Regions from separate parts of the Nocardia sp. NPDC056064 genome, predicted to be linked through region 4. Evidence: riboswitches for the same ligand, from Rfam matches in the RefSeq annotation. Region 4 holds a riboswitch; each other region holds the start of a gene.
The links. A riboswitch is a leader RNA that binds a small molecule or an ion and turns the genes downstream of it on or off. The one in region 4 is predicted to bind S-adenosylmethionine.
Positions count from the first base shown of each region.

Region 1: it holds a riboswitch for S-adenosylmethionine, as region 4 does, so the genes downstream of both, ACFC06_RS27355 (ABC transporter substrate-binding protein) here and ACFC06_RS15475 (ABC transporter substrate-binding protein) in region 4, are expected to answer to the same signal.
Region 2: it holds a riboswitch for S-adenosylmethionine, as region 4 does, so the genes downstream of both, ACFC06_RS16040 (rhodanese-like domain-containing protein) here and ACFC06_RS15475 (ABC transporter substrate-binding protein) in region 4, are expected to answer to the same signal.
Region 3: it holds a riboswitch for S-adenosylmethionine, as region 4 does, so the genes downstream of both, ACFC06_RS22940 (bifunctional o-acetylhomoserine/o-acetylserine sulfhydrylase) here and ACFC06_RS15475 (ABC transporter substrate-binding protein) in region 4, are expected to answer to the same signal.

Region 1 is NZ_JBHJWO010000003.1:155,331-162,722, reverse strand. Features, by position in the region: gene ACFC06_RS27380 (LppM family (lipo)protein) at 1-694, shown strand, start outside; gene ACFC06_RS27375 (glycosyltransferase) at 696-1,865, shown strand; gene ACFC06_RS27370 (hypothetical protein) at 1,874-2,713, opposite strand; partial or broken gene ACFC06_RS27365 (DUF4236 domain-containing protein) at 2,804-2,950, opposite strand; gene ACFC06_RS27360 (hypothetical protein) at 3,150-3,854, opposite strand; SAM riboswitch class I at 4,068-4,160, shown strand; gene ACFC06_RS27355 (ABC transporter substrate-binding protein) at 4,197-5,816, shown strand; gene ACFC06_RS27350 (ABC transporter permease) at 5,854-6,849, shown strand; gene ACFC06_RS27345 (ABC transporter permease) at 6,885-7,392, shown strand, end outside.
Region 2 is NZ_JBHJWO010000001.1:3,473,155-3,480,546, reverse strand. Features, by position in the region: gene ACFC06_RS16075 (PLP-dependent aminotransferase family protein) at 1-690, shown strand, start outside; gene ACFC06_RS16070 (hypothetical protein) at 691-1,065, opposite strand; gene ACFC06_RS16065 (CaiB/BaiF CoA transferase family protein) at 1,143-2,240, opposite strand; gene ACFC06_RS16060 (DUF456 domain-containing protein) at 2,366-2,848, shown strand; gene ACFC06_RS16055 (amidohydrolase family protein) at 2,850-3,719, opposite strand; gene ACFC06_RS16050 (FAD-dependent oxidoreductase) at 3,934-5,322, opposite strand; gene ACFC06_RS16045 (hypothetical protein) at 5,485-5,943, shown strand; SAM riboswitch class IV at 5,989-6,107, shown strand; gene ACFC06_RS16040 (rhodanese-like domain-containing protein) at 6,125-6,541, shown strand; gene ACFC06_RS16035 (O-succinylhomoserine sulfhydrylase) at 6,553-7,392, shown strand, end outside.
Region 3 is NZ_JBHJWO010000001.1:4,953,188-4,960,579, reverse strand. Features, by position in the region: gene glpK (glycerol kinase GlpK) at 1-820, shown strand, start outside; gene ACFC06_RS22950 (MFS transporter) at 893-2,137, opposite strand; gene ACFC06_RS22945 (NADP-dependent isocitrate dehydrogenase) at 2,332-3,549, opposite strand; SAM riboswitch class IV at 3,819-3,929, shown strand; gene ACFC06_RS22940 (bifunctional o-acetylhomoserine/o-acetylserine sulfhydrylase) at 4,010-5,326, shown strand; gene ACFC06_RS22935 (homoserine O-acetyltransferase) at 5,368-6,468, shown strand; gene ACFC06_RS22930 (TetR/AcrR family transcriptional regulator) at 6,479-7,123, opposite strand; gene ACFC06_RS22925 (oxygenase MpaB family protein) at 7,267-7,392, shown strand, end outside.
Region 4 is NZ_JBHJWO010000001.1:3,366,844-3,374,235, reverse strand. Features, by position in the region: gene ACFC06_RS15505 (hypothetical protein) at 1-1,121, shown strand, start outside; tRNA gene ACFC06_RS15500 (tRNA-Lys) at 1,136-1,208, shown strand; tRNA gene ACFC06_RS15495 (tRNA-OTHER) at 1,219-1,289, shown strand; gene ACFC06_RS15490 (DUF5063 domain-containing protein) at 1,322-1,822, opposite strand; gene ACFC06_RS15485 (MFS transporter) at 1,909-3,105, opposite strand; gene ACFC06_RS15480 (FMN-dependent NADH-azoreductase) at 3,083-3,709, opposite strand; SAM riboswitch class IV at 3,941-4,056, shown strand; gene ACFC06_RS15475 (ABC transporter substrate-binding protein) at 4,102-5,265, shown strand; gene ACFC06_RS15470 (ABC transporter permease) at 5,265-7,100, shown strand; gene ACFC06_RS15465 (ABC transporter ATP-binding protein) at 7,081-7,392, shown strand, end outside.

The DNA.
Region 1 (7,392 bases), on a different contig from region 4:
CGCCGTCCTGCTGGCCCTGCTGGTGCCCGCGCTGGCCGGCTGCCTGCGTGTGCAGGTGTCGATGGGCGTGTCGTCCAACGACCGGGTGTCGGGGCGCATCGTGGCCGCGGTGGTGCCGACCGGGCCCGACGACAAGGGGCCGCAGCTGAAGGCACCGGACCAGGTCGCGGCCAAGGTGCGGGTGGAGAATTACAACCAGGACGGCTACGTCGGCACCCAGGTGTTCTTCGACGACCTGACCTTCGGCGAGGTCGGCCAGCTGGGCGGACTGTCGGACCAGACCCAGGGCATGTTCAGCCTGGAGTTCCAGCGCTCGGGCGACCTGGTGAGCCTCAACGGGCGCGTCGACCTGGAATCGGTGCCGCCGCACGGCTCCGACGTACAGTTCTCCATCGCGTTCCCCTCGCGCGTGGCCAAGACCAACGGCACCCGCGAGGGCGACAACACCGTCTCCTGGAAACTGCCCGCCGGTGAGGTCTCGACCCTGCGCGCCGAAGTGAAGTACGCCGACCCGAACACCCGCTCGTTCGCGGGCTGGGCGGGCATCGTCGGCGGCATCACCCTCGCCGTGGCCGCGCTGGTGGCGGGCATGGCCTTCCGCAACCGCAACCCCGGCCCGCCGAACGCCCCGCGCGGCGGCTTCTCGCCGGGCGAGATGTGGCGCGATATCGCCGCCCGCAGGCTGGGCCGCTGACATGGGGGCGGGCCGCGCGCTGACCTGGCTGGGCACCGGCCTGGCCACGCTGGGCGCGAGCACCGCCGTCTACAACCTGCTCACCCTGCGCACCCTGCCGCGGCGGGTGTCGGGCGTGATCGAGCCGGTCACCGTGTGTGTCCCCGCGCGCGACGAGGCCGCGCGGTTGCCCGCGCTGATCGCGGATCTGCGCGCCCAGACCGGCGTGCCGCGCCTGCGGGTGCTGATCCTCGACGACGCCTCCACCGACGGCACCCACGAGGCCGCGCTCGCCGCGATCGGCGGCGACGAACGGTTCACCGTGCTGCGCTCGGCCGCCCATCCCGCGCCCGGCTGGACCGGTAAGGCCGCCGCGTGCGCGCGGCTGGCGGCCCGCGCCGACGCGGCCGCGCTGGTCTTCGTCGACGCCGATGTGCGACTGGCCCCGCAGGCGGTCGCCGCGGCGGTCACCGAATTGCGCAGGCGCGGTGCGGGTCTGGTGTCGGCGTGGCCGGTGCAGGAGTCGGGGTCGCGCACCGAGCAGCTGCTCCAGCCGCTGCTGGCCTGGTCGTGGGCCTCGACCCTGCCGGTGGGCCCGGCCAACCACAGTCTGCGCCCGTCCACCGCGGTAGCCTGCGGGCAGTTCCTGGCGGTCGACGCCGAGGCCTATCGCGCCGGGGGCGGGCACGCCGCCGTGGCCGCCAGCGCCACCGAGGACCTCGACCTGGCCAGGGCCCTGCGCCGGGCCGGTCACCGCACCGCCCTGGTCACCGCGAGCCATGCCGCCCGCACCCGCATGTACTCCGGCACCGAAGACCTCACCAACGGCTACACCCGCTGGCTGTGGTCGGCCTACGGCGGACGCGTCGAGACCGGTGCCGCCGTGGGCCTGCTCCTCGCCCTGGCCTACTGGGTCCCCCCACTGGCGGCTCTCCTCGGCCGAGGCCGCACCCGCCGCATCGGCCTCCTGGGCTACCTGGCGGCCGTCACGAGCCGAATCATCGCCCGCAGCACCGAAACCCGCCACCGCCCCGACCGCACCGACATCCTCTCCGCCACGGCCCATCCCTTCGCCGTCGGCCACTACCTGACGCTGTGGGTCCGTTCGCACCGGCGCCACCGCACCGGCGACCTGCGCTGGAAACAGCGCCCCCTGGTCACCCCCGACACATCGATCCCCCTGCGCGCCTAGGTTCTGTCCTAGGTCTGACCGCCTGAGATCTGCGGAAGGTTCGGGGGCTCTCGGAGAGTACGGGCGGCGCGATCGAAGGCGTTGATCCGAGAGAATTGGAGGTCCCAATTCAGGCCGCTGGGGCTCGCGAGCTGCACGTTCCCGTACTGCATGACCGGGAGCATCCTGTTGTTCTTGAACCGGCGGTCGGGACCACCGTTCACGTTGGCGAACTGCCATGTCGTGTCGACGTGTACGCCGTCGGTAGGCACGGTTCCGGATTCGATGAATCGGCGTGTGGACGGTTGGACCGAGAGGATGCCGTAGCTGACGTCGCTGTATCGCTTGCCCGTACGGAGGAGCAGGCGGTCGGGAAGGAAGTGCAGCGCGTCGTGTCCGCTGGTGATGGTCGGGACGGCGACATTGGTGACCAGATGCTTCGGGTGGTCGAAAGTGACTGTGACGGCGGTGCGTTCGAGCAGACTGCTCGCGTTTCCGTTGATCTTCCGCTGATGAACGGTGGCCAGACCGCCGTGCGCGTTGATCCGCCACTTTCCTTGCGAGGCCGCGTATTCCATCAATGACTCGTTGAGCGCTCCGAACCAGGCCGCGGGGTGATCGGCGACATCGTAGAAGACCACGACATTGCGTCTGGCCTGGTCGTGCATGGCCAGCCACCAGACCAGCGGAACCGCCGGTAGCAGGAGGAGCAGGCCGAACGGCAGGGTCGCGAGGACGAGTATGCCGAGTATGCCGAAGGCCCATGGTGCTGTTCTCGCCTGACCGGCGGCGGAGTTGAGCTGTTCGATCAGGTCACCGGGTCCGGTGGGCAGGAGTTGCGTGGCGTCCGCGCCGGTGAGATCGGCCATGGGGACGGGAGCCGGGTTCGGCCGGTGCGAGGTGGTCGTGCGGTTCGTGGGCGACGGGCGCGCGCCGCCCAGCGATGCCCGGTAGTAGACGCCGTGTGCGCCCGCGTGGACGTAGTTGCCCCGCGGTCCGCTGCCGATCCGAAAGCCGGGGACTCCGACGCTGACGCCGAGTCCTGACCGGGACATATTGAACCGGAACGGTCCGGCGTTCAGCGACTGCCGAACATAGATCCCCATGCGCTTCTCCGGTCCAGGTAGGTGGTAGCCAGCGATAGCTCCACGCAGAAGGCCCGATGCGCCGTTCTCGGTTCGGTGGTGTACCCGCAGAGCTCTGCCAGGATCTCGTATCGGGCCGACGGCCCGTTACAGCCACATACCTGGGACTTCCCGGAACACACGGACCCTCGAGATCTCGATGCCCGTCGTGGGCAGGGGTTCAGGGGACCTCGGTGATGCCGATGGTGGGGAAGAAGAAGCAGGATTTGCCTGCGTTGTCGGTGGTGCCGAAGACGGCGGCGAGGATGGTGCCGTGGCCGGTGTCGACGGGGACCGCGCGGACTCCGCCGAGGGGGATGGCGGTGAAGAAGAAGTCGCGGATGGCGTTCTCGGCGAGGGGGCGCAGTTCCACCGGGACTTCCGGTGGGACCATGGCGCGCACGATCTCGGCGATCGAGCCCATCGAGGCCAGGCCGCCGCGGCCGGTGCTGATGTTGAGCCAGGCGACCTGCATGCCTGCGGTGTCGGTGGCGGGGGTGTCGGGGGCCAGGCCGTAGGGCAGGAAGGTGAACAGGGTCTGGCCCGACTTCACGGCGGTCAGGTCGAGGCCGGGAATCGGCACGGCGTTGCTGGGCCACGGGCCGGGGACGGCGCCCGCGACGGCGGGGACCAGGCCGAGGCCGTCCCCCGCGCAGTCGGCGGCGACCGTGGGGTACAGGAACGGCTGCACGCCCAGGGCTTTCAGTGTCTCGACGACGGTCTGGTAGGCGCCGAGCAGGTCGGCGGGGCCCGCGGTGGTGGTGGCGGGGGCGTCGCGGGTGACGGCCGGAGTGGCCGGTTGCGCGGTGGCGGCGGGGGCGGTCAGCAACAGGGCGGCGCAGGCCGTCAGCGCGGTCAGTGCGGTGGTACGACGCGGCACGATCACGGCGCAACTCCTCATCGTCGGCACTCGGAAATCCGACGCTACTCCGCGAAACCGCTGATCCGGGCGATGGACACGCCCCTCCCCTCCGCCTGATGCCGCGCCAGTATGCCGGTCGCGGACCGCGCGCCCAACTGCTGCGCTCACGCTGATTTCTACCGTTGTGAACCATCCGGTCTGTGCCACATGCTGGTTCAGCTCCGAGCAGCCGGGGCGCAACCATCCAGAGCGACCGAGAGACCTGGCTCGACGACGTCGCAGCAACCAACCCGTCGAACGGGTGGGTGCTTCTGCCAGGTCCGATGGAGGTCTCTCACCCATGCCACGCATCCCTGGAGTCACCCCGTGATCCGTCCTCGTCATCGCCTCGCCGCTCTCGCCGGAGCACTCGCCGCCGTCACCACCGTGGTGGCCTGCGGCAGCGACACCGCGGGATCCGGTGGTGACGCCGGTCCGCCGCAACCCGGCGGCACCCTGCGCTACGGTCTGTCCGGCGCGCCGACCTGCTCGGATCCGGCCCAGTCGGGCACCAACCAGACCATCTACGTGGCCCGCCAGATCGTCGATTCGCTCACCGATCAGGACCCCGCCACCGGCGAGATCACCCCGTGGCTCGCGCAGCGCTGGGAGGTCAGTCCCGACGCCAAGGTGTTCACCTTCCACCTGGCCGACGGCGTCACCTTCAGCGACGGCACCGCGCTCACCGCCGACTCGGTGCGCGACACCTTCGACGCGATCATCCGCCTCGGCGGCGTCGAGGCGCCGCTGGGCGTGAGCTACCTGGCCAACTACGTGGGCACGACCGCGGTCGACAAGCTCACCGCCCGCGTCGAGTTCAGTCAGCCCAACGCGCAGTTCCTGCAGGCTTCCTCGACGCCGCAGCTCGGCATCCTGGCCGCCTCGACCAATGCCAAGTCCGCCGACGCGCGGTGCGCGGGCGACAACATCGGCAGCGGCCCGTTCACCTACGCCGAGTACAAGCAGGACATCTCCGCGACGCTGGCCAAGCGCACCGGATACAACTGGGGCTCGGCCGTGTTCGGGCACAAGGGCGAGGCCTACCTGGACCGCATCGAGTTCACGGTGGTGCCGGAGTCGGGTGTGCGCACCGGCAGCCTGTCGTCGGGTCAGCTCGACGCCATCAGTGACGCGCTGCCCCAGGACGCCCCGCAGATCGAGGCGACCGGCGGCCGGGTGCTGTCCACCTCGAACCCGGGCACCCCGTTCGGCCTGCAGTTCAACGTGACCCGCGGTCCGCTGCGTGACCCGGCCGTGCGCCAGGCACTGCTGCCCGCGCTCGACCGCCAGCAGCTCGTCGACACCGTGCTCGGCCCGCAGTTCAAGCCCGCCACCTCGTCGCTGGCCTCGGCGACCCCGGCCTACCTCGACCAGTCCGCGCGCCTGGCCTACGACCCCGCGAAGACGAAATCGCTGCTGGACCAGGCGGGCTGGGTGCCCGGCGCCGACGGCATCCGGGTCAAGAACGGTGAACGGCTGAGCTTCGCGATCACCTTCAGCCAGGTGTTCGCGGGCAACCAGGCCGTGCTGGAGCTGGCGCAGCAGCAGCTGCGCCAGGTGGGGGTGGACCTGAAACTGGACCTGGTGTCCACGCCGGAGGCCATCGCGCGCCAGAACGCCAAGGACTACGACGCGGTCTACGGCAACTCGACCCGCGCCGACGGTGACATCCTGCGCACCTCCTACGCCCTGGCCGGACGCAATCTGAACGCGCGCGGCCCGATTCCGGCCCTGGACCAGCTGCTCGACCAGCAGCTGGCCACCACCGACACCGCGGCGCGGGCCGCGCTCATCGAGCAGGCCCAGCGCGAGGTGCTCGACAACGGGCTCATCCTGCCGACCGTCGAGCTGTCCCAGGCGATCGGCGCGGCCGGGCACACCCAGGATCTGACCTTCGAGGCCTCGGCCCGGCTGCAGTTCTTCGACACCTGGCTGAGCGGGCACTGAGATGAGCGGGGTGGTCGCGACGCTGCGGCACTCGGGCCTGCCGAGGTACGTGGGTTCGCGGGTGCTGCAGGCGCTCTGGGTGCTGTGGGCGGCGTTCACGGTGTCGTTCGTGGTGCTGTACCTGCTGCCCTCGGACCCGGTGTCGATGGCGGCCGACATCAGCAGCGGCACGCCGGTCGATCAGGCCGCGGTCGCCGAGATGCAGGCCCGCTACGGGCTGGACCAGCCGCTGTGGGACCAGTACGTGACGGCGCTGGGTCATGCCGTCACCGGTGATCTGGGGCGCTCCATCGCCTCCGGGCAGCCGGTGACCGAGGCACTGACCGACGCCCTGCCCTCGACCTTGGCGTTGTCGGCGCTGGCGCTGCTGTTCGCGATCCTCGGCGGGACGGCGCTGGCCTTCGCGGCCACCTACACGCGCCGGCCGTGGCTGCGCAACACCCTGGCCGCGCTGCCGCCGCTGGGGGTGGCGGTGCCGACCTTCTGGACCGGCCTGATCCTGTTGCAGCTGTTCTCCTTCCGGCTGCACTGGTTCCCCGCCTTCGGCGGCACGGGGTTGCGCGGCACACTGCTGCCCGCGCTCACCCTGGCGTTGCCGGTGGGGGCGGTGATCGCCCAGGTGCTCGCGGCGGGGCTGGCCCAGACCTGGCGTCAGCCGTTCACCGAGGTGGCGCTGGCCAAGGGCGCCTCCCGGTGGTGGGTGCAGTGGCGCCACGTCGCCCGGCTGGCGAGCGTGCCCGCATTCACGATCGCCGGAGTGCTGGTCGGCACCATGCTGGCCGGTTCGGTGGTGGTGGAGTCGGTGTTCGCCCGGCCCGGCATCGGGCGCCTGACCCAGACCTCCGTGCTCAACCAGGACATCCCCGTGGTGCAGGGCGTGGTGCTGTTCTCGGCGCTGATCTTCGTGGTGGTGAATCTGCTGATCGACCTGCTCTACCCGCTGCTCGATCCCCGGATCACCGGCACCACCGCCGCCAAGAACGCGAAGACCACCGACGACGCCGAGACCCCGCAGGTGGTGGGCGGTGTCTGAGTCCTTCTCCCCTACCGAAACCGAAGGGAGCCACCATGGTTGACCTGTTGATCCGCCGATCCCCGGTGGCCGAGCACACCACCACCGGCACCGCCGTCGACACCCACCGCGTGGCCGAGGCCGCCCGCTGGGTCCGCGCGCGGCTCGGGCTGCTCGCCTCGCTGGCGGTGCTGGCCGTGGCGGTCGGCTGGGCGCTCGCGCCCTCGGTGTTCGCCTCCGGTGACCCGCTGACCGGCGTGCCCGCCGAGAAGTTCCAGCCGCCCGGCGCGGCGCACTGGTTCGGCACCGACAATCTCGGCCGCGACCTCTACACCCGCATGGTGCACGGGGCCGGGCTCTCGCTCACCGCGACCCTCTCGGCGGTCGCCATCGCGCTGGTCGCGGGCTCGCTGCTGGGTCTGCTGGCGGGCGCGGCGGGCGGGATCGTCGACACGGTGATCATGCGGGTGGTCGATGTGCTGCTCTCGATTCCCGCGCTGCTGCTGTCGCTGGCGCTGGTCACCGCGCTCGGCTTCGGCACCCGCAATGTGGCCATCGCCGTGG
Region 2 (7,392 bases), 110 kb from region 4:
AACAACCCCACCGGCCTGCTGCTCGACGAGGCGGGCCGCGCCGAACTGGCCGCCATCGCCCGCGACACCAGGATGACCATCGTGGTCGACGAGTCGATGAGCGAACTCAATCTCTCCGGCGCCCCGATGCCGCCGCCGGTGGCCGCCTTCGCCAAGGGCGCGGAGATCATCACCATCGGCTCGGCCTCCAAGTCGTTCTGGGGCGGCCTGCGCGTGGGCTGGATTCGCACCAACCAGGCGCTGATCACCAAGCTGCTCGGCATCCGCGCCACCGTCGACCTCGGCACCCCGGTGATGGACCAGCTCGCCACCGTCGACCTGCTGGAAAACGCCGATCCCATCCTCGACCGCCGCCGCGAACAGCTGCGCGCCCAGCGCAACGCTCTGCTCGACGCCGTCGCCGAGGACCTGCCCGGCTGGCACATCGCGCCCGGCGCGGGCGGGATGTCGCTGTGGGCGCAACTGCCCAGTCCGGTCTCCACCGCGCTGGCCGCCACCGCGCCCAATCACGGCGTCCTGCTCGCCGCCGGACCGCGTTTCGGTGTGCAGGGCGCCTTCGAGCGTTTCCTGCGCCTGCCCTTCACCCACCCCGAACCGGAGCTGCGGCTGGCCGTGAAATCCATCGCGTCGGCCTATGCCGCGCTCACCCCGCGCGCGGCCGACCCGCTGCAACCGCTCACCTGCTATTGATCAGCCGAACCCGCACGGCCGGTAGCCCGCCGCGCTCGGCTGCGCCGGATCGGGATTCACCGTCTCGTAGCCGACCCCGAGCAGGAACAGCGCCGAGACGATGAAGGCCAGCGTGGTGAACGGCACCGCGATGGCGCTGCGGGTCGACGGGTAGCGGAACAGCAGCACCAGCAGGCAGATCAGCGACGCGCCGGTGGCCACCAGCAGTCCGGTGGCCAGCCCGTTGAGCGCGGTGACCGCGATGGGGACGGGAATGTCGCGGCGGCAACCGGATTCGAGCAGTTGCGCGCGGCGGGTGTCGAGGAATCCCTCGGCGAAGGTGAACGCGAGCAGTGCCGAACCGAAGGTGGCCGCCGCGATGAATGCGGCGAGCACCTTCGGTGGCCGATGGCCGGTGCGGACCCGAATCCTGTCGTCGATGGTCGTCAGACTACCGACGACAGGCCGGGAAATCAGTCAGCCCAGACCGTTTCGATCGGTGTCGCGACGGAGGGCGGCGGGGTGGGGATGCCGCCGGGGGTGCGCGAGAAGCGCGGCGCGGGCGCGTGCTGCACCACGCCGTCGATCTCGATCAGGCCGGTGCGCGCCGCGATGTGCGGGTTCTCGGTGGCCTCGGTGAAGGTGAGCACCGGGGTGGTGCAGGCGTCGGTGCCGTCGAAGATCGCGGTCCACTCGTCGCGGGTCTTGGTCTTGAACTTGTCGGTGAACAGCTTGCGCAGCTGCTCCTGCCCGTCCGGGTCGAGCTGGTTGGGCAGACCTTCCGCGTCGATCCCGAGTCCGGCCAGCAGTTGCTCGTAGAACTGGGGCTCGATCGCGCCGACGGCCATGTACTTGCCGTCGGAGGTCTCGTAGGTGTCGTAGAAGGCCATGCCGGTGTCGAGCAGGTTGGTGCCGCGCTCGTCGGACCACAGGCCGATCCCGCGCATGCCCCAGATCATGTGCGACAGCGCCAGCGCGCCGTCGACCATCGCGGCGTCGATCACCTGGCCCTTGCCCGAGCTCTGCCGCTCCACCAGCGCGGCGAGCACGCCGAACACCAGGAACATCGAGCCACCGCCGAAGTCGCCGACCATGTTCAGCGGCGGCACCGGGCGCTCGCCCTTGCGGCCGATGGCGTTGAGCACGCCGGTCAGCGAGATGTAGTTGATGTCGTGGCCCGCGCGGTCGGCGAGCGGACCGTGCTGGCCCCAGCCGGTCATCCGGCCGTAGACCAGGCGCGGGTTGCGCGCCAGCGCCTCGTCGGGTCCGAGGCCCATGCGCTCGGTGACGCCGGGGCGGAAGCCCTCGAGCAGCACGTCGGCCTTCTCGACCAGGTCGAGGATCTTGGCGACGTCGGCGGGGTCCTTCAGGTTCGCCTCGACGATGGTGCGCCCGCGCCACTGCGGACGCTCGAGGAAGCCGGGCAGCTGCTTCGGGCGCTGCACGCGCACCACGTCGGCGCCGAGGTCGGCCAGCAGTAGCGCGGCGTGCGGGCCGGGCCCGATGCCCGCCAGCTCGATGACCTTGATGCCCGCGAGGGGCCCCTGCTTGGCGGTGGACTCGCTGCTCACGCCTGACCTCAGTTCGTCGTCGAACGGTATTGACACTTCGACAATAGCGCTGGGATGGCGGCTCGGGTAGCCGATGGGCGAGAATTCGGTGGCGCTACTCGGCGCGGAAACGGGAGGACCCGGTAGTGAGCGTGTGGGGTGAGGTCGTGGTCGGCCTCGTCATTCTCGTCGGCATCGTCGGCGTGATCGTACCGATTCTGCCGGGGGTGATTCTCATCTTCGCCGCGATCGCGGTCTGGGCGTTCGTCACCGGCGGCACGACGGCCTGGACGGTGCTCGCGATCGCCTCGGTCGCGCTGATCATCTCCGGCGTCGTGAAATACACCTGGCCGGGGCGCCGGATGCGCGAGGCGGGGGTGTCCAACAAGGCGTTGCTGGCCGGGGCGGTCCTGGGTGTCATCGGGTTCTTCGTGATCCCGGTCGTCGGCCTGTTCATCGGCTTCGTGCTCGGCGTGTACCTGGCCGAGCTGTACCGGTTGAAGGTCAACCGGCTGGCCTGGCCCGCCACCGTGCACGCGCTCAAAGGCGTCGGCCTGTCCATGCTCGTCGAACTGTTCGGCGCGCTGATCGCGGCCGGTGTCTGGTTCACCGGCGCGATCATGGCCTGAGCTACTTCTCGATCACCGGCAGCGGGCGGGTATGCGCGTCCGCGCCGGGGAGCTGGTCGCGGGGGATCGGCACCGTCGGATTGTCGGTGCGGGGCATCGGCATGGTCGGCAGCGGGTCCGCCGCGGGCCGGTCGACGGCGGGCAGCCGGTAGAACTCGCGGGCATTGTCCTCGAGCACGGCGTGCACATCGGCCCCGACGACCCGGCTGATCAGCTCGACATCGCGATCCTCGAACGGCCTGCCCGCGCGCGTACCCGGCAGATCGGTGCCGAACATCAACGCACCCGGGTTCACCGCGTGGATGCGCCGCAGCGTCTCGGCCACATCCATGTCGACCCGGCCGAACCCCGTCGCCTTCACCCTGGCCCCGCGATCCACCAGATCCAGCAGATACGGCAGGCCCTCCTCGGACATGCCCAGGTGGTCGATCGAGAGCGCGGGCAGCTTGGAGATCACCGGTTGCAGCGAGGCCAGCATCTGCCCGTCGATGTAGAGCTCGACGTGCCAGCCCGCCAGCTCGTGCGCGCGCAGGGCCTGCAGGGTCATCTCGGTGATGTCGGCGGCGGCGCGCTTGAGGTTGAAACGCAGCGCGCGGACGCCGGCCCGGTCCAGTTCGATGATCTCGTCGTCGGTGGCGTCCAGATCCAGCCGGGTGACACCCACCCAGTCGGGCCCGAGCGCGGCCAGCGCGGCTTTCAGGTAGGACTGGTCGGTCCCCTGGAACGAGGCGCTCACCACCGCCCCACCCCGAACCTCGAAGCGCTGCATCCGCTTTCGGTAGTCATCGATGATGTAGTGGTCTGGGAGGTAGCCCTCGTTCTCGATCAGCGGAAACCGCGGATCGATCACGTGAACATGCGCATCGAACACTTGTACAGAATGCCCTATTTCTGGAGCGCTGGCGCGCTCGAGTTCGCGGCCCCTTGGGTCCCGTCGATCAGGCGCCGTTGCTTGCTCCTTCGTCGCGTACGCAACGGCGCCTGATCGACGGGACGGCCGCGAACCGCCGACTTCGTCGGCGATCCCTCCTCGAGGTCGGGATGTGCGGTGCCGGTAGCGCGGTCAGCGCGGCCGTCCGTCGTGCCTAGACCTTGTTGGGCTCCGAGGCGCGCAGCATGTCCTCGCGCTCGACGACCTTCACGCGCTCGCGGCCCTCGGGCTCGCCCAGGGCGCGCTCGTGGGCGTCGAGGCGGTACCAGCCGGCCCAGGTGGTGAACGGGATGCCCTTGCTCTCCAGGAACTCGGTCACCGCGTCGAGCTCAGGCTTGGCCGCGGGGGTGAAGTCCTTGGCGTCGTCGAGCAGGCAGGCGATGGTCTCGTTGGCGTCACCCTTGGTGTGGCCGATCAGGCCGACCGGGCCGCGCTTGATCCAGCCGGTCACGTAGGTGGCGGGCATGAAGCGGGCCGAGCCCTCGGCGGCCTCGTCGACGAGCACGCGCCCGGCCTCGTTGGGCACGGTGCCGGCCTGGTCGTCGAAGGGCAGCTGGGTGACGTTCTGCGACAGGTAACCCACCGCGCGGTAGATCGCCTGCACGTCCCACTGCTTGAACTCGCCGGTGCCCTTGACGTTGCCGGTGCCGTCGAGCTGGGTGCGCTCGGTCTTGAGACCGACGACCTGGCCGTTCTCGCCGATGATCTCGGCGGGCGACTCGAAGAAGTGCAGGAACAGCTTGTGCGGGCGGTCGCCCTGGTCGCGGATCGCCCACTGCTCGAGGGTGTTGGCGACCATGTCGACCTGCTTGGAGTTGCGGCGCGCCGCCTCCGAGCCCTCGTCGTAGTCGATGTCCTCGGGATCGACGATCACCTCGATCGTCGGCGAGTGGTCGAGTTCGCGCAGCTCGAGCGGGGTGAACTTGGCCTGCGCCGGGCCGCGGCGGCCGAACACGTGCACCTCGACGGCCTTGTTGGCCTTGAGGCCCTTGTAGACGTTCGGCGGGATCTCGGTCGGCAGCAGCTCGTCACCGGTCTTGGCCAGCACGCGGGCCACGTCCAGGGCCACGTTGCCGACACCGAGGACGGCGACCTTCTCGGCGTCCAGCGGCCAGCTGCGCGGCACGTCCGGGTGGCCGTCGTACCAGGACACGAAGTCCGCGGCGCCGTAGGAGCCGTCGAGGTCGATGCCGGGGATGGGCAGCGCGCGGTCGGCGTTGGCGCCGGTGGAGAAGATCACCGCGTCGTAGAACTGACGCAGGTCGTCGAGGTTGATGTCGGTGCCGTAGTCGATGTTGCCGAGCAGGCGCACCTGCTCCTTGTCGAGCACCTTGTGCAGGGCGGTGATGATGCCCTTGATGCGCGGGTGGTCGGGGGCGACGCCGTAGCGGATCAGGCCGAACGGCGCGGGCATGCGCTCGTAGAGGTCGATCGACACCTCGGCATCGGACTTCATCAACGCGTCGGCGGCGTAGATACCGGCCGGGCCGGCACCGACGATCGCGATGCGAAGTGGGCGAGTCGCTGCACTCTGTTCGGTCATTTCTACGCGCACCCTTTGGTCGAAAACTATTGACGGCGTCAATTTAGCTTAGGCTAAGTTGACAGTCCGGCTGCTGGCAGCATTCCGCCGATTCTATCCGCGCTGTCGTGGCCACCCGGCGCGCGGTGCGGTTGCTCGCGCCCGGTCTGTCAGGATTGCACCATGAACGAGGAGCGAACCGGCTCGGACGAGCAGCCCATCGTGGTGGATCAGACCGACAAACGATCGGTCGTCCCGTTCGTCGCGGCCGCGGTCATCGCGGTCCTGGTGCTCATCGGGATCGTGCTGGGCGGCTTGCTCGCGCCCGCTGAGAAAAATGTCACAGAGGCCGACCGGTTCGCGGCCGCCGTCACCAACTATATCGACGCGCGCTCACGCAGCGAGCTGCGTCCGCCGCCCGGTGTCGCCTGCCCCGGGTTCGACGAGGAGAAATCCGGCCTCACCGAGCGGCTCGGGGGCGCGAAATCGGCGGTGACGATCGACAAGAAGGGCTTCGCGAACGCGACCGTCAACGGTGATCGCGCCAAGATCGACGCCACCGTGCTGATCGGCGACACGCCCGCCACCAGCACCTGGAACCTGACCAGGGTCGAGGGCACCTGGCTGGTGTGCGCACCCTGACCTGTTTGACACGGTGACCAGTGCCGGGGCAATCTCAGATCGCAAGGTCATGAGTGCCAGCGCCAAGCCCCGGCTCGCTGGCCGGCAACCCTCCTCCGCGGTGGGGTGCTCCGGGTGACGACCTGGCCGTGTGTCCCGGAGTTCCGGCACGGCAAGAGCGGATTCACGCAGGAGGTTCGACATGACTTACGCCGGCGACATCACCCCTGAGAAGGCGTGGGAGATCCTGACCGAGCACCCCGGCGCGGTGCTGGTCGACGTGCGCACCGAAGGCGAGTGGGCGCAGATCGGCATCCCCGACACCAGCTCCATCGAGCGCCCGGCCCACTTCATCGAGTGGGTCGACGGCACCGGCGCGCGAAATCCGGAATTCGGCGCCCAGCTCGAGCAGGCGCTGGCCGGCCGCCCCGACGACGCGCCCGTGGTGTTCCTGTGTCGCTCCGGTCAGCGCTCCATCGGCGCGGCGACCGTGGCGACCGCGGCGGGCATCGCCCCGTCCTACAACGTGCTGGACGGTTTCGAGGGCGGACCCGACGCGTTCGGCCGGCGTGGCAGCGTGGGCTGGCGCGCGGTCGGCCTGCCGTGGCGCCAGGCATAAGGAGAGAACGCATGATCACCGGTGGTTCGTTCGACAAGCCACTGCCCGAGGGCGTCGGCCCCGCCACCCTCGGGGTTCGCGGCGGACTGCGCCGCTCCGGTTTCGAGGAGACCTCCGAGGCGCTGTATCTGACCTCGGGTTTCGTCTACGAGAGCGCCGAGGCCGCCGAGGCCGCGTTCACCGGCGAGGTCGAGCACTTCGTCTACTCCCGCTACGGCAACCCGACCGTGGCCATGTTCGAGGAGCGCATCCGCCTGCTCGACGGCGCCGAAGCCGCGTTCGCGACCGCTTCCGGCATGTCCGCGGTGTTCACCGCGCTGGGCGCGCTGCTGAAGGCCGGCGACCGGCTCGTCGCCGCGCGCAGCCTGTTCGGTTCCTGTTTCGTGGTGTGCAACGAGATCCTGCCGCGCTGGGGCATCGAGACCGTCTTCGTCGACGGTGACGACCTCGAGCAGTGGGAGCAGGCCCTCTCGGTGCCCACCCAGGCCGTGTTCTTCGAGACCCCCGCCAACCCGATGCAGACCCTCGTCGACGTCCGCAAGGTCACCGAGCTGGCCCACGCCGCGGGCGCGAAGGTGGTGCTGGACAACGTCTTCGCCACCCCGCTGCTGCAGCGCGGTTTCGAACTCGGCGCCGACGTGGTCGTCTACTCCGGCACCAAGCACATCGACGGCCAGGGCCGCGTCCTCGGCGGCGCCATCCTCGGCGCCCAGGACTACATCGACGGCCCCGTCAAGAACCTGATGCGCCACACCGGCCCCGCCCTGAGCCCGTTCAACGCCTGGACCCTGCTCAAGGGCCTGGAGACCATGCCGCTGCGCGTGCGCCAGTCCACCGATTCCGCGTTGAAG
Region 3 (7,392 bases), 1.6 Mb from region 4:
CGCGCCGGGCGTGCGGATCGGCGCGGCGCTCGGCGACCAGCACGCCGCCTTGTTCGGGCAGACCTGCTTCGCGCCCGGCGAGACCGAATGCACTTACGGCACCGGCGGATTCCTGATGATGAACACCGGGCCCGAGATCGTGCGCTCCCGGCACGGGCTGCTCACCACCATCGGCTACCAGGTGGGCCCGGAGCCGGTGTACGCGCTGGAGGGGCCGATCGCGGTCACCGGGTCGCTGGTGCAGTGGCTGCGCGACATCGTCGGCCTGATCGCCACCGCGCCCGAAATCGAAACCCTCGCAAGCACTGTCGACGACAACGGCGGCTGCTATCTGGTCCCCGCCTTCTCCGGCCTCTACGCCCCGCACTGGCGCAGCGACGCCCGCGGCCTGCTCATCGGCCTCACCTCGTACGTCACCAAAGGCCACCTCGCCCGCACCGTCCTCGAGGCCACCGCCTGGCAGACCCGCGACGTGGTCGAGGCCATGAACGCCGACGCGGGCCTGCGCGCGCGATCCCTGCGCGTAGCAGGCGGAATGGCCGCCAACAACCTGCTCATGCAGATCATCGCCGACGTCCTCGACATCCCCGTCACCCGCCCGCTGGTCACCGAGACCGTCTCCCTCGGCGCCGCCTACGCCGCGGGCCTGGCCGTCGGCTACTGGCCCGACCTCCAGGGCCTACGCCGCAACTGGCGAGCCGCCGCCCAATGGCTCCCCCACCCCGACCGCACCCGCCGCGACGAGGAATACGCCCACTGGCAACGCGCCGTCCACCTCAGCATCGGCTGGGCCCGCCCGGCAGACGGCACACGCCACTGATCCGGACGCGCTCACCCGCGCACGGCGATCAGCCGAACAGCTCGTCGGTCGAGGTCGCCGTGCCTGCCTGTTTCAGCCACGTGGCGAGGTGGTCGAGATCGGCGCACTCCGCGAGCTGGGAGACACGCGGCGGGCCAGCCAGACGGTGGTGGTGAACAGGAGGACGCCTGCGATGGCCAGAACAGCGCCGACGGCGGCGGGGGCGGTGTAGCCGAGGCCTGCGGCGATGACGAGGCCGCCGAGCCAGGCGCCTGCGGCGTTGGCGATGTTGAGGGCGGCGTGGTTGAGGGCGGCGGCGAGGGTTTGGGCGTCGGCGGCGACGTCCATGAGGCGGGTTTGCAGGCCGGGTGCCAGGGCCGCGCCGGAGGCGCCGACGAGGAAGGCGCCCAGGGCGGCGGTGACCGGGTTGTGGGCGGCCAGGACGAAGCCGGCCAGGATGACGACCATGGCGAGCAGGGCCGCGAAGATCGAGCGGTCGACGCCGCGGTCGGCCAGGATGCCACCGAGGACATTGCCCGCGATCATGCCGAGGCCGAACAGGGCGAGCACGATCGGGACGGCGCCGACGGACAGCCCGGCGACATCGGTCATGGTGGTGGCGATGTAGGTGTAGACGGCGAACATGCCGCCGAAGCCGATCGCGCCGACGGCCAGGGTGAGCAGCACCTGGGGGCGGCGCAGCGCGCCGAGTTCGGTGCGCGGATCGGTGATGGTCATGGTGGTCAGCGGTGGCACGAACCGCCACAGCGCGGCCACGGTCGCCACGCCGATGATCGCGACCACCACGTAGGCGTCCCGCCAGCCCAGATGCTGGCCGAGCCAGGTCGCCCCGGGCACACCGACCACATTGGCCACGCTCAATCCGAGCATCACCGCGGCCACCGCCTTGGCCCGCTGCCCGGCGGGCGCGAGCGTGGCGGCCGCCAGCGAGGCGACACCGAAGTAGGCGCCGTGCGGCAATCCGGATACGAACCGGGCCGCGACGAGCGAACCGAAGGTGGGGGCGAGCACGGTCGCGGCATTGCCGACGGTGAACGCGGCCATCAGGGCGATGAGCAGCTTCTTCCTGGGCACCCGGGCACACAGCGCGGCGATCAACGGCGCCCCGACGACCACGCCGAGCGCGTACGCCGACACCGCGTGACCGGCCGTGGGCTCGGTGATCCGGAAGTCGGCGGCGATATCGGGCAGCAGTCCCATGGTCACGAACTCGGTGGTGCCGATCCCGAATCCACCCAGCGCCAGCGCCAGCATCGCGGGAATGTGCCAGCTGGTGCGTGGCGCCACGCGGTCGGCGGCGGAGAGGGAAGAAGTCACGCCTCCATGCAACGGCGAGTCCCGGCCCCGCGCATCCCGGGACGACCGTGAGTTACCCCACCCGGAAACGACACAGCCCGGCGAGCAACCCACTGTTCTCGCGAGAACACGGGTAACTCACCGGGCTGAGCGAACGCTCCCACCTCACCGTGGGGCTGCCGACGCAGCCCCCTATCGGCCAGAGGCGGAAAGGCTCACTTCAGGGTGCGGGCCAAATTTGCGTCCAAGGCACCCAGGAACTCCTCGGTGCTCAGGTAGCCCTGATCGCCGCCGACGAGCAGCGCCAGGTCCTTGGTCATCTGCCCACCCTCGACGGTCTTGATGACCACGTCTTCGAGCGTCTGCGCGAAGCCGATCACCTCGGGGGTGTTGTCCAGCTTGCCGCGGTGTTCGAGGCCGCGGGTCCAGGCGAAGATCGACGCGATCGGGTTGGTCGAGGTCGGCTTGCCCTGCTGGTGCTGACGGTAGTGCCGGGTGACGGTGCCGTGTGCGGCCTCCGCTTCACAGGTCTTGCCGTCCGGGGTGAGCAGCACCGAGGTCATCAGGCCGAGCGAGCCGAAGCCCTGGGCCACGGTGTCGGACTGCACGTCGCCGTCGTAGTTCTTGCAGGCCCAGACGTAGCCGCCCTCCCACTTCATGGAGGAGGCGACCATGTCGTCGATCAGGCGGTGCTCGTAGGTCAGGCCCGCCGCGTCGAACTCGGCCTTGAACTCGGCGTCGAAGACTTCCTGGAAGGTGTCCTTGAACATGCCGTCGTAGGCCTTGAGGATGGTGTTCTTCGTGGAGAGGTACACCGGGTAGTTCTGCTGCAGGCCGTAGTTGAACGAGGCGCGCGCGAAGTCCTCGATGGACTTCTTGAAGTTGTACATGCCCATGACGACGCCGCCGTCCTCCGGCATCTTCACGACCTCGTGCACGATCGGCTCGCCGCCGTCCTCCGGGGTGAAGGTCAGCGTGACGGTGCCCGCCTCGAAGACCTTGAAGTCGGTGGCGCGGTACTGGTCGCCGAAGGCGTGGCGGCCGATGATGATCGGCTTGGTCCAGCCGGGCACCAGGCGGGGCACGTTGGAGATGATGATCGGCGCGCGGAAGATGGTGCCACCCAGGATGTTACGGATGGTGCCGTTGGGCGAGCGCCACATCTTCTTGAGGCCGAACTCCTTCACCCGCGCTTCGTCGGGGGTGATGGTGGCGCATTTGACGCCGACGCCGTGCTTCTTGATGGCGTTCGCGGCGTCGACGGTGACCTGGTCGTCTGTCTTGTCGCGATACTCGATGCCGAGGTCGTAATACTCGAGGTTCACGTCGAGATACGGGTGGATCAGCTTGTCCTTGATGAACTGCCAGATGATCCGGGTCATCTCGTCGCCGTCGAGTTCTACGACGGTACCTTCAACCTTGATCTTGGACATGGATCTTCGTGTCCTCCTAGGATGGTGCCCTCATTGCACGGCCAGGCGAACACGCTTGTGAGCGGACCCCAGCTGTTCCAACAGACAACGTATATGCCCCGCGTTGTCGGCGGGACGTGTGGTGCAAACAAGACAAGCGTACTGCTGCCCGGGACCTCACCGCGATGGGAGGGCCCGCTGTGCGGGACTGTGCCGATCGCGACGTGATCCAGGCTACGTTCAGCCGGGAAGTTTCCGTGTGGGGGCTTGTCCGGTTAACATGACGGCAAGGTCATGAGTACCAGCGTCAAGCCCCGGCTCGCTGGTCGGCAACCCTCCAGTTGCGGTGGGGTGCTCCGGGTGATGACCGGGCTCTCGAAGGTCGAGGGCAAGCGCGCATCCCAGGAGGCCCCCATGTGTTGTTGTCCGTCGATCCGACCCAGTTGACGAATTCCCCGGCGCACAACCCTGGAGCACTTTCATGACCGACTCTGCCCTGCCCGAGAACTGGACCTTCGAGACCAAGCAGATCCACGCCGGCCAGGCCCCCGACGCGAGCACCAACGCGCGGGCCCTGCCGATCTACCAGACCACCTCCTACACCTTCCGCGACACCGATCACGCCGCCGCGCTGTTCGGGCTCGCCGAACCGGGCAACATCTACACCCGGATCATGAACCCCACCCAGGACGCGGTGGAGCAGCGCATCGCCGCGCTCGAGGGTGGTGTCGCCGCGCTGTTGCTGGCCTCGGGCCAGGCCGCCGAGACCTACGCGATCCTGAACCTGGCGGGCGCCGGTGACCACATCGTGTCCAGCCCGCACCTCTACGGCGGCACCTACAACCTGTTCCACTACTCGCTGCCCAAGCTGGGCATCGAGGTCTCCTTCGTCGAGGACCCCGACGACCTGGCCCAGTGGCAGGCCGCCATCCGGCCCAACACCAAGGCCTTCTACGGCGAGACCATCGCCAACCCGAGCAGCGCGGTGTTCGACATCCCCGGTATCGCCGCCGTCGCGCACGCCGCGGGTCTGCCGCTGATCGTCGACAACACCGTCGCCACCCCGTACCTGATCCAGCCGCTGGCCCACGGCGCCGACATCGTCGTGCACTCGGCCACCAAGTACCTGGGCGGGCACGGCGCGGCCGTCGCGGGCGTGATCGTCGACGGTGGCACCTTCGACTGGACCGTGCGCGACGCCGAGGGCAACGCCCGTTTCCCCGGCTTCACCGAGCCGGACCCGAGCTACCACGGCGCGGTCTTCGCCGACCTGGGCGCGCCCGCCTACGCGCTCAAGGCCCGCGTGCAGCTGCTGCGCGATCTGGGTGCGGCGGTCTCGCCGTTCAACGCCTTCCTCATCGCCCAGGGCATCGAGACGCTGAGCCTGCGGGTGGAACGGCACGTGGCCAACGCCGAGGCCGTGGCGAAGTTCGTCGCCGAGCAGCCGGGCGTGGAGAAGGTGTACTACGCGGGCCTCGAGTCCTCGCCCTGGCACGAGCGGATCACGCAGCTGGCCCCCAAGGGCGCGGGCGCGATCGTGGCCTTCGACCTGGCCGGTGGCGTCGACGCGGGCAAGAAGTTCGTGGACGCTCTGAGCCTGCACAGCCATGTCGCTAACATCGGTGATGTGCGTTCTCTCGTGATTCACCCGGCCTCGACCACGCACTCGCAGTTGACGCCGGAGGAGCAGCTGGCCGCAGGCGTGTCTCCGGGGCTGGTGCGGCTCGCGGTGGGTATCGAGGGCATCGACGACATCCTGGCCGATCTGCGGGCCGGTTTCGCGGCGGCGACGACGTGACTGTGAGCACCGAATCGCCGATCGCCCGACCCGGCTCCGGGGTGGCTCTGCCGCCCCCGGACGGGCGACTCGGCGTGGTCGCCATCGGGGACGTGACGCTGGAGAACGGCGCCGTGGTCCCCGATGTGCGGCTCGCGGTGCAACGCTGGGGCGAGCTCTCGCCCACCCTGGACAATGTGGTGCTGGTCGAGCACGCGCTCACCGGCGACTCCGCCGTCATCGCCAGCCCGGACAATCCCGCGCCGGGCTGGTGGGAGGGCATGGTCGGCCCCGGTGCGCCGATCGACACCGACGAATGGTGTGTGATCGCCACCAACGTGCTCGGCGGCTGCAAGGGCAGCACCGGCCCGTCCAGCATCGCCCCCGACGGAAAGCCGTGGGGCGCGCGTTTTCCCGGCCTGACCATCCGTGACCAGGTGACCGCCGAGGCGCAGCTGCTCGACCTGCTCGGCATCGAGCGGCTCGGCGCGGTGGTCGGCGGGTCGATGGGCGGCATGCGGGTGCTGGAGTGGATCATCGGCAGCCCGGAGCGGGTCTCGGCCGCGCTGGTGCTGGCCGTGGGCGCCAGGGCCACCGCCGATCAGATCGGTACCCAGACCACGCAGATGGCCGTCATCCGGTCCGACCCGGACTGGCAGGGCGGTGACTACCACGGCACCGGCCGCGCGCCGATGACCGGCATGGGCCTGGCCCGGCGCATCGCGCACCTGACCTACCGCACCGAGGGCGAACTCGACCACCGCTTCGCCAATCAGGCCCAGGGCGACGAGGACCCGTGGACCGGCGGCCGCTACGCGGTGCAGAGCTATCTCGAGCACCAGGCCGAGAAGCTGTGTCAGCGGTTCGATCCGGCCACCTACGTGCTGCTCAGCGAGGCGATGAACCGCCACGACATCGGGCGCGGACGCGGCGGGGTCGCCGCCGCGCTGGCCTCAACGCCGGTGCCGTGCGTGGTGGGCGGGGTCGACTCGGATCGCCTGTACCCCTTGCACACTCAGGCCGAGCTGGCCGAAGGTCTGCCCGGCTGCGCGGGTCTGGAGATCGTGCACTCCCGGGACGGGCACGACGGATTTCTCACCGAGGCCGCCGCCGTCGCCAAGCTGCTCACCGAGACGATCCGGATGGCGCGCGAGAACCGCTGAGCCGCAGTCGTTACCGGCCCGGCAGCCCCGGCAGCAGGGCCACCACCGAGCGGACGAAATCCTGAAGTCGTTCGCGCGGGTACTCGTGGGGATCGCTCACGGCCAGGCGGCCGAGCATCTCGGCCACGGTGAGCGTGGCGTTCGCCAGCAGCGCCGCGTCCATGCCCGACCAGCGCGGTGAGAGCGCGATACCGACCTCGACCAGCGCCTGCGCGCGAGCGAGGATATCGGCGCGCGAGGCACGCAGGGCGGCCCGGTATTCGTCGGGGGCGCTGGCCGGGGTGGCCAGGATGAGCCGCCAGCGCGTCGGGTTCTCCAGCGCCAGACCCACGAACGCCTCCACCGTCGCCGAGGCGGCGACGACCGGTTCGGTGCCGTCCAGGTCGGCGGGCAGGGTGTCGGCGATCTGCGCCAGGCCGCGTTCGCGCTCCCGTTCCAGCAGCGCTTCGACCAGTTCGGCCCTGGTCTTGAAAACGGTATAGAGCACCGGCTTGCCGACCCCGGCTTCCTGGGCGACGGCCTCCATGCTCAGCTCGTGCAGTTCGGCACGGCCCAGGACCGCGAACGCGGCGTCGAGCAGCTGGGCCCGGCGTTCGTGCGGCGGCAGTCGCGGGGCGTAGCGGCGCCGGGGCCGCTGTTCCTGCGTGGCGGTCACGGGACCTCCCTTCACCCTCCGAACGTTACCGGTCACCCATCCGGACAAATCCTACACAACCGTTGTATTCGATCCGCACAATTGCTACGGTTGCGTTGTATTCACCTGTGAGGTTCGCCTCGGCACTGCAAAGGAGCACGTGCATGGCCTTCGATCCGACTTCCCTGCGCCGCGACGACTACGGCTTCTTCGGCCCGGACTCCCCCACCTGGAAGGTGTGGGCGGCGCCGACCGCGCTGATCGGATTCCAGCGCGCGGTCACCCTCGAG
Region 4 (7,392 bases):
CCGCCTCGCTGCTGTCGTTCGCGCAGGCGGTCGGCGCTGCGATCGGTTTCGATCCGGGACGGCCGGACTTCCTCGCCGACCGGCTCAACCGCCACGACCGGGCCGCCGCCGGGATGGACATCTCCAAGCGCCAGTACAACCGCCGTTTCCGCGCGCTGCGCCGGGTGACGGGCAAGGCGCACACCCTGGACATGGAGCAACGCAAACGGCACCTGACGCTGCTGGCCAAGACGGGTTTCGCCACCGAACTCACCCTCGACCGCTTCCGCGCCGATCCCGGCGCCGCGTGCTTCATCGCCTACTTCACCGCCAAGCGCAAGCTGCGCCGCCAGTTCACGCTGTCGGGCCGCGACAACCCCTTCGACGAGATCGCCGAGCTGCTGTTCGCGCGCTGTCGCCGGTCCGCCGACACCGACTGGTGGATGATCGCGCAGGCCTATCCCACCCCGGAGGTGCTGGCCCGCCTCACCGAGGAGCAGCGCGGCGAGCTGCTCGGCCGCTGGTTCCGCACGATGCGGTCGACCGCTTCCGCGCTGGAGAGCCTCTGGGCGGCAAGCGAATTCGATCGCGAGCGGATGGTCGTCCGGCGCGGCAACGATTCCTCGACGTGGAATCTGCTCTGCGGCGCCTACAACACGGCGCGGGCGGCGTGGTTGTCGTGCCTGGCCGCCACCGACGCGACCGGTCTGCTCGACGTGGCCTGCCCCGGCAAGGCCATGATGCTGATGGCAGGCGACCTGGCCGCCTGGCACCTGGCCACCGGTTCCGGGCCGCACCCCGACACCCAGGTGTGGGCGGCACTGCCGCTGCCCTGGGAGGTGCTCGACGGCCGGGCGACCTGCACGGCGGCCCAGGTCGTCGAGTTCTGCGAGATCGCGGGCATCGACCCGCACCGCACGGGCTGGACCGGCCCCAAACCCCCCGGCCCGGTCGGCACCTTCCGCCCCACCCCGGAGCTCGTCCACGGCGTCGCCGTAGCCGACCCCGTCTGGGCGGGCATGCTGCGCGGCGCCGGTGCCTTCAGCGGAAACCCCATCAAAGCCACACACGCCCAAGAGCTTTCCGCCGGCATCCCCACCTCCGTCCTCCCAGAATCCACTGGACACCCCCACCCCGACTGAGGCACGATCACCATGCCCGCTGTAGCTCAGTGGTAGAGCATCCGGCTCTTCACCGGATGGACGCCGGTTCGAGCCCGGTCGGCGGCACAGCGGATGCCTCGTCGTAGCTCAGTGGTAGAGCACCCGGCCAGCACCGGGCAGCCGCCGGTTCGACCCCGGCCGACGAGCCATCCGCCCCCCGACTATCCCATCCGCCCTTGTCACGACTGGAACAGGTCGGCGTGCAGGGCTGCATGGAGGGGGCGGAGGGCGGCGACCGCGTGGTTGCCCCAGTGGCCGAGGTAGGACAGGCGCCAGTCGAAGGTGACGTCCTGCCAGTGGGATCCGGAGTCGAGGGCGTCGAGGCCGGTGCGGAGATCGCGCCAGATGTCGGCCAGGTCGTCGGCTACCGACCCTGCGGTGAGGTGGGCGCCTGGGTCTGCGAGATCGCGGTTGGTCCAGTAGATGTCGAGGGGGCCGAGGGTGGTCGTGCAGCGGGTGTAGCACTCGTACCAGGCGTCGTGATCGATGGTTGTCGGGAGGGTGGCCGCGGTCGGTTCCACGCGGGGGAGGTGGGCGGCCGCGGCGAGCATGGTGGCGAGCAGGGGGACCAGGGTTCGGGGGAGTTCGATGCCTGCCGGAGTGCCGTCGATCGTCTCGATGGCCGCGCAGAATTCGCGGGCAGAGGCTTCGAAGGTGACGACTTCGGGCGGCTTGCTCATCCGGTAAGGATGGTGGGCGCGAAGGGGATGGAGCAACCCCGAAACCCGGTCCGCCACGTGGACGGCGGACCGGGATCGGAGGTGGGTCAGGCGGGTTGGGCCTTGGTCGACGCGAAAGCCAGTGTGGCTCCGGCGAAGCCGAGGGCGGAGATCGCCAGGGCCACGGCGGGGAAGCCGTTGCCCGCTACCAGGTTGGCCAGTTGGGGGCCTGCGCTGGCGCCGAGGAAGAGGGCGAAGGTGTAGAGGGCGGTGGCGGCGCCTCTGGCTTCGCCCGCCTGGGCGGCGATGGCCTGGACCGCGGCGGGGGCCGCGACCGCCACCGCGGCCACGAAGACGAAAAGCCAAGTGGCTACCCAGATCCCGCCGAGCGGGACGGCGGTGATCGCGGCGGCGGCGCCGGCGGCCGACAAAGCCGTGATCAGGCGCAGTTCCGGGTTGATCGCGGCCAGCCGGGTGGCCAGCAGGGGGACGGCGATCATGGCGGGAATGGCGCTGGCCCGCAGAACCAGCAGCGCGGTGCTACCCGTGCCGACGCCCTCGGGTGGCGCGAGTTGCACGCCGGTGTAGATCCCGACGAAGGAGCCGAGTACGGCAAGGCAGCTGAGGTAGAGCAGGGCCAACCGTGGGGCGCGCAGCAGCCCGGCGAACGCGGTGAAGACCGAGCCCACCGAGGCCGCCGAGTCGCCACGGCGACCCGGTTCGAGCACCCCGCGCAGCAGCAGCGCCGAGATCGCGAAGCCCACCGCGCTCGCCACGAACACCGCCCGCCAGCCGAAGGTGTCGTCGACGAGCTGGGCGAGCACCTGCGCGATCACGCCCGCCGCGAGGAACGAGCTGGTCAGGCAGGTGAGCGCGAAGACCCGCCGGTGCGGCGCGACGCGTTCGGCGAGATAGGCGAACGCCGCGGGCGCGAAGAACGACGCCGTCAGCCCCTGCGCCACCCGCGCCGCCAAGCCGGTGCCCAGGCTCGGCGCCGCGATCACCACAAGGGTGGACAAGGCCGTCGCCGCCAGACCCCCGACGATCACCGGGCGGCGCCCCCACCGATCCGAGAGCGGGCCGGTGACCAGGAACCCGGCGCCGTAGGCGAGCCCGAAGGCAGTGGTTGTCCACGTCGCCGCGGCGCGCGAGGTGCCCCACACCTGGGCCAGGTCGCCGAGCACCGGCAGTACCACGTAGAGCTGGCCGACGACGAGAATCCCTACGGCACAGATCGTCGCGACTGTTCTCCCTGTCGGTGCCCACCCCCGCACCGTCGTCTCAGTAGCCGGCGGCGAGCTCACGCGCCCGCTCCTGGGCGGCGGCGAAGCCGACCTGCGGATCCTCGGTGAGCACGGTCGGCGCGAACCGGATCTCGGCCACGTCCTTCACACCGACGAAGCGCAGCCAGTCCTGCACGAAGGGGGTGGCGAAGTCGTTGCCGAACTGGATCGGCACCCCCGGCTGGTGCACGCCGCTGGTGTAGACGGTGACCGCGCGCTTGCCTTCGAGCAGCCCGCTGTAGCCGACCTCGGGATCGAAACCGAACGACCAGCCCGGCTGGGTGACGATGTCGACGTACTGCTTGAGGATGTAGGGCACGCCGTGGTTCCAGATCGGGATGTTGAGCACGTAGAGGTCGGCGGCGGCGAAGCGGTCGAACACGGTGCGCGCCTGTTCCCAGGCGGCCACCTGTTCGGGGGTCTGCTCCGAGCCGGTGAACACCGCCAGTTTGGCGGCCGCGGCGTCGGTGCCGAACTCGGGCAGTCCGGCGGTGAACAGATCGAGGGTGTCGACCTGCACGGTGGGGTCCTGCGCACGCAGGGTGTCGATGAAAGTCTGTGCGATAGCTCGTGATTGGCTGAATTCGCCACGGGCGGAAGCGTTGATGTGCAGCACGGTGGTCATAGCAATAGGGGTACCGAGCCGCGAGATCGACGACAATGATTTGTCGCACGGTGCGCTGATTCCACGCTCGTCCACCCGCCCGCGCGGCCGCGCATTTGTCTCGAGCTGATCGCAAGCCGGGGCCCGCGCGCATCGCCGCAGCTAGCCCCGTATCCGGCTGTCCCGGAACCGAATCGAGTACCCATGCGAGGCCCCGGCCATGCCCCCGAGTGCTGCTACATTTCGCTCCACGGTCACGAGTATCAGCACTGTCGAGCCCCGGCTCGCTGATCGGCAACCCTCGCTTGGCGGTGGGGTGCCCCGGGTGACGACCAGGCGATATCGAGCAGATATCGCAAGCGCTGAATCTTCGCACTCGTCGTGTGCCGATTCATGTCTCGAAGGAACGATCAATGAGCAAGTTCTCGGTCGGTTCGCGCCGCCGTGTCAAGATCATCGCCAGTGCGCTCGCCGCCGTCACGGTGGCCGCCGCGGTGGTCGGTTGCAGCGACTCCGGCAGCGACGCGGCGGACGGCGGAACGGTCTATTTCGGTGTCTCCGGGCCCCGTACCGGCCCCTCGGCCGAGTACGGCAGGCTGTGGCAGCAGGGCTTCGACCTGGCACTGGAGGAGATCAACGCCGCGGGTGGCATCGACGGGCGCAAGGTGGAGCTGAAGTGGGAGGACTCCCAGTCCGACCCCAAGCAGACCGTGCCGATCGCCACCAAGTTCGTCGACGACAAGTCCGTCATCGCCGAGCTGGGCGATTTCTCCTCGCCCGCCTCGATCGCCGCCTCGCCGATCTACAACCGCGGCAAACTCGTCCAGTACGGCTTCACCAATTCCGCGGTCGATTTCACCAAGGGCGGCGACTATTCGTGGAGCCCGTCGATCACCCTGGACGTGTTCCAGGAGCGCAATGCGGAGTGGGTGTCGAAGAAGGCCAAGAAGGTCTCGGTGGTCTATCTCGAAACCGACTGGGGTAAGCAGGCTTTCCAGTTCTTCGAGCGTTTCGCCAAGCAGAAGGGCGTGGAGATCGTCTATTCCTCGCCGATCCTGCCCGATTCCACCGATGTGAAGCCGATCCTGATCAAGGGCCGTGAGGCGAACCCCGAGGCTTTCGTGCACCTCGGCTACGGCCCCGACGGCGCGCTGGTGGTCAAGCAGCTGCGTGACGTGGGCTTCACCGGCCAGTTCTTCGGCGGCCAGAACACCCCGCAGTTCATCCAGCTCGCCGGTGCGGCGGCCGAGGGCGACATCGTCAACGGCATCTTCAGCCCCGCCGATCCCGACCCGAAGACCCAGGAATTCGTCACCAAGTTCCGCGCCAAGTTCAACACCGACCCGGGCGATTTCAACGTCTACGCCTATGACGCGCTGCACGTGCTCGTGCAGGCGGCCAAGAAGGGCGGCGCCACCCGCGAGGGCATTCTCGAGGGCCTGAAGACCGAAACCCAGTTCACCGGAATCGGTCTCGGGACGTTCGCCTTCGACCAGGAATCGCGGCGCCCGAAGGGTGTGGCCCCGCGCGAGCTGGTGCTGAAGGAAGGCAAGTTCGTGCCGACCGGCAACCGCTGATGTTCGACACCCTGATCGCCGGTGTGGTCCACGGCAACGCGTACGCGCTGCTCGCCGTGGGCATCACCCTCATCTTCGGCGTCACCAACGTCATCAATTTCGCGCACGGCGCGGTGTTCGCGCTCGGCTCCATCCTGGGCTGGTGGTTCATCGCCGAGCTCGGCCTGCCGCTGTGGCCCGCGATCGTGCTGGTGGTGGCGATCACCGCGCTGGTCGGTGTCGCCATCGACGTACTCGCGGTGCATCCGCTGCGCAAGGCACCGGCCATCGCGGCGCTGCTGGCGACGGTGGCGGCCGGGTTGATCATCGAGAACCTCACCCAGATCGTCTTCGGGCCCGAGACCCGCCCGTTCCCACAGATCCTGCCCACCAACAACTTCCAGCTCGGCGGCGTCCGCTTCGGCACCTCCGATCTGGTCATGTTCGCCATCACCCTGGTGGTGATGGGCGCGCTGGCCGGGTTCCTGCGGTTCAGCCGCTACGGCCTGGCCATCCGCGCCACCGCCCAGGACCCGGACGCCGCCGCGCAGATGGGCATCGGCGTCTCCCGCATCAAGGTGCTGGCCTTCGCCATCGCCTCCGGGCTCGGCGGGCTCGCGGGAATCTTCGTCGGCCTGTACAACTCGAACATCTCGCCCACCAGCGGCACGCTGGCCGGGCTCACCGGTTTCGTCGCCGCCACCATCGGCGGGCTCGGGTCCATTCCGGGCGCGGTGATCGGCGGGTTCGCCCTCGGCATCGTGGAGGCCTTCGGCATCTACACCTTCGGCGACGGCTACCGCGACCTGATCACCTTCGGCGTGCTGGTGGCCTTCCTGGTGCTGCGGCCCGGCGGGCTGCTGGCCAAGGTGCCCGCGATCAGCGCCGAACCGCTGACCGGCACCTTCCTCGGGATCGGCAGGCCGATCCGGGTGCGGTGGTGGCACGCGGTGCTGGTCTTCGCGGCCGCGGCGATCGTGGTACCGCTGGTGGCCGACAACTACGCCATCGTGGTGGGCACGCAGATCCTGGCCTACGCGATCGTGGCGGTCTCGATGACGCTGATCGCGGGCTCGGCCGGACAGCTGGTCATCGGCCAGGCCGGGCCCATCGCCATCGGCGCCTACACCTCGGCCGTTCTCACGGTGAACCACGACTGGCCGTTCCTGGCGGCCGCGCTCGCCGGTGGCGTGCTGGCGGCGGTGCTGTCCTCCATCCTGGCCGCGCCGCTGTGGAACCTCAACGGGCACTACGTGGCCATCGCCACGCTGGGCATCGGCATCGTGATCGTGGCGGTGATCCGCAACTGGGAATCGCTGACCCGCGGCTCCTACGGCATCTTCGGCATTCCGGTGCCGAGCATCCTGGGTCACGAGTTCACCGAGAACACCGAGGTGTACCTGCTCGACCTGGTGTTCCTGGCGATCACCCTGGCGGTGGTGGTCGGAATCCAGCGCTCCCGGCTCGGTGTCGCGTTGCGCGCGGTCGGCGCCGACGAGGTCGCCGCGCGGTCCTCGGGCATCCCGGTGCGCGACTACAAGGCGCTGGCCTTCGCGATCAGCGCCCTGTTCTCCGGGATCGCCGGCGCGCTGCTGGCGCACCAGTACAGCTATATCGACCCGACGGTGTTCAACCTGCCCATGTCCCTGCTGATCATCACCATTCTCGTGCTCGGCGGCACCGGCTCGCCCTACGGCGCGGTGCTGGGCGCGGTGGTGCTGATCGGCGTTCCCGAGGCCCTGCGGCTGGCCCCGGAGGCGCGCATCCTGCTCTACGGCGTGGTGCTGCTGCTGATCATCCGGTTCCGTCCGCAAGGTGTGCTGGTGAGGAGTGACCGTGTCCGAATCGCCGCGTGAGCCCGCGCTCGCGGTCCGTGATCTGCGCAAGTCCTTCGGCGGGGTGAAGGCCGTCGACGGCGTCGAATTGATCGTGGCGCCAGGGGAATTCGTCTCGATCATCGGGCCGAACGGCTCCGGCAAGACCACCACCGTCAACCTCGTCTCCGGAGTCCTGCGTCCCGACGCGGGCCGGGTCGAGGTCGACGGGCTGCGGCTGCGGCCCGGCTCGCAGGAGGCCGCGGCCGCCGCCGGGATCGCCCGCACCTTCCAGAACGGCCGCGTGTTCGGCAGCCTGACGGTGCGCGAGAAC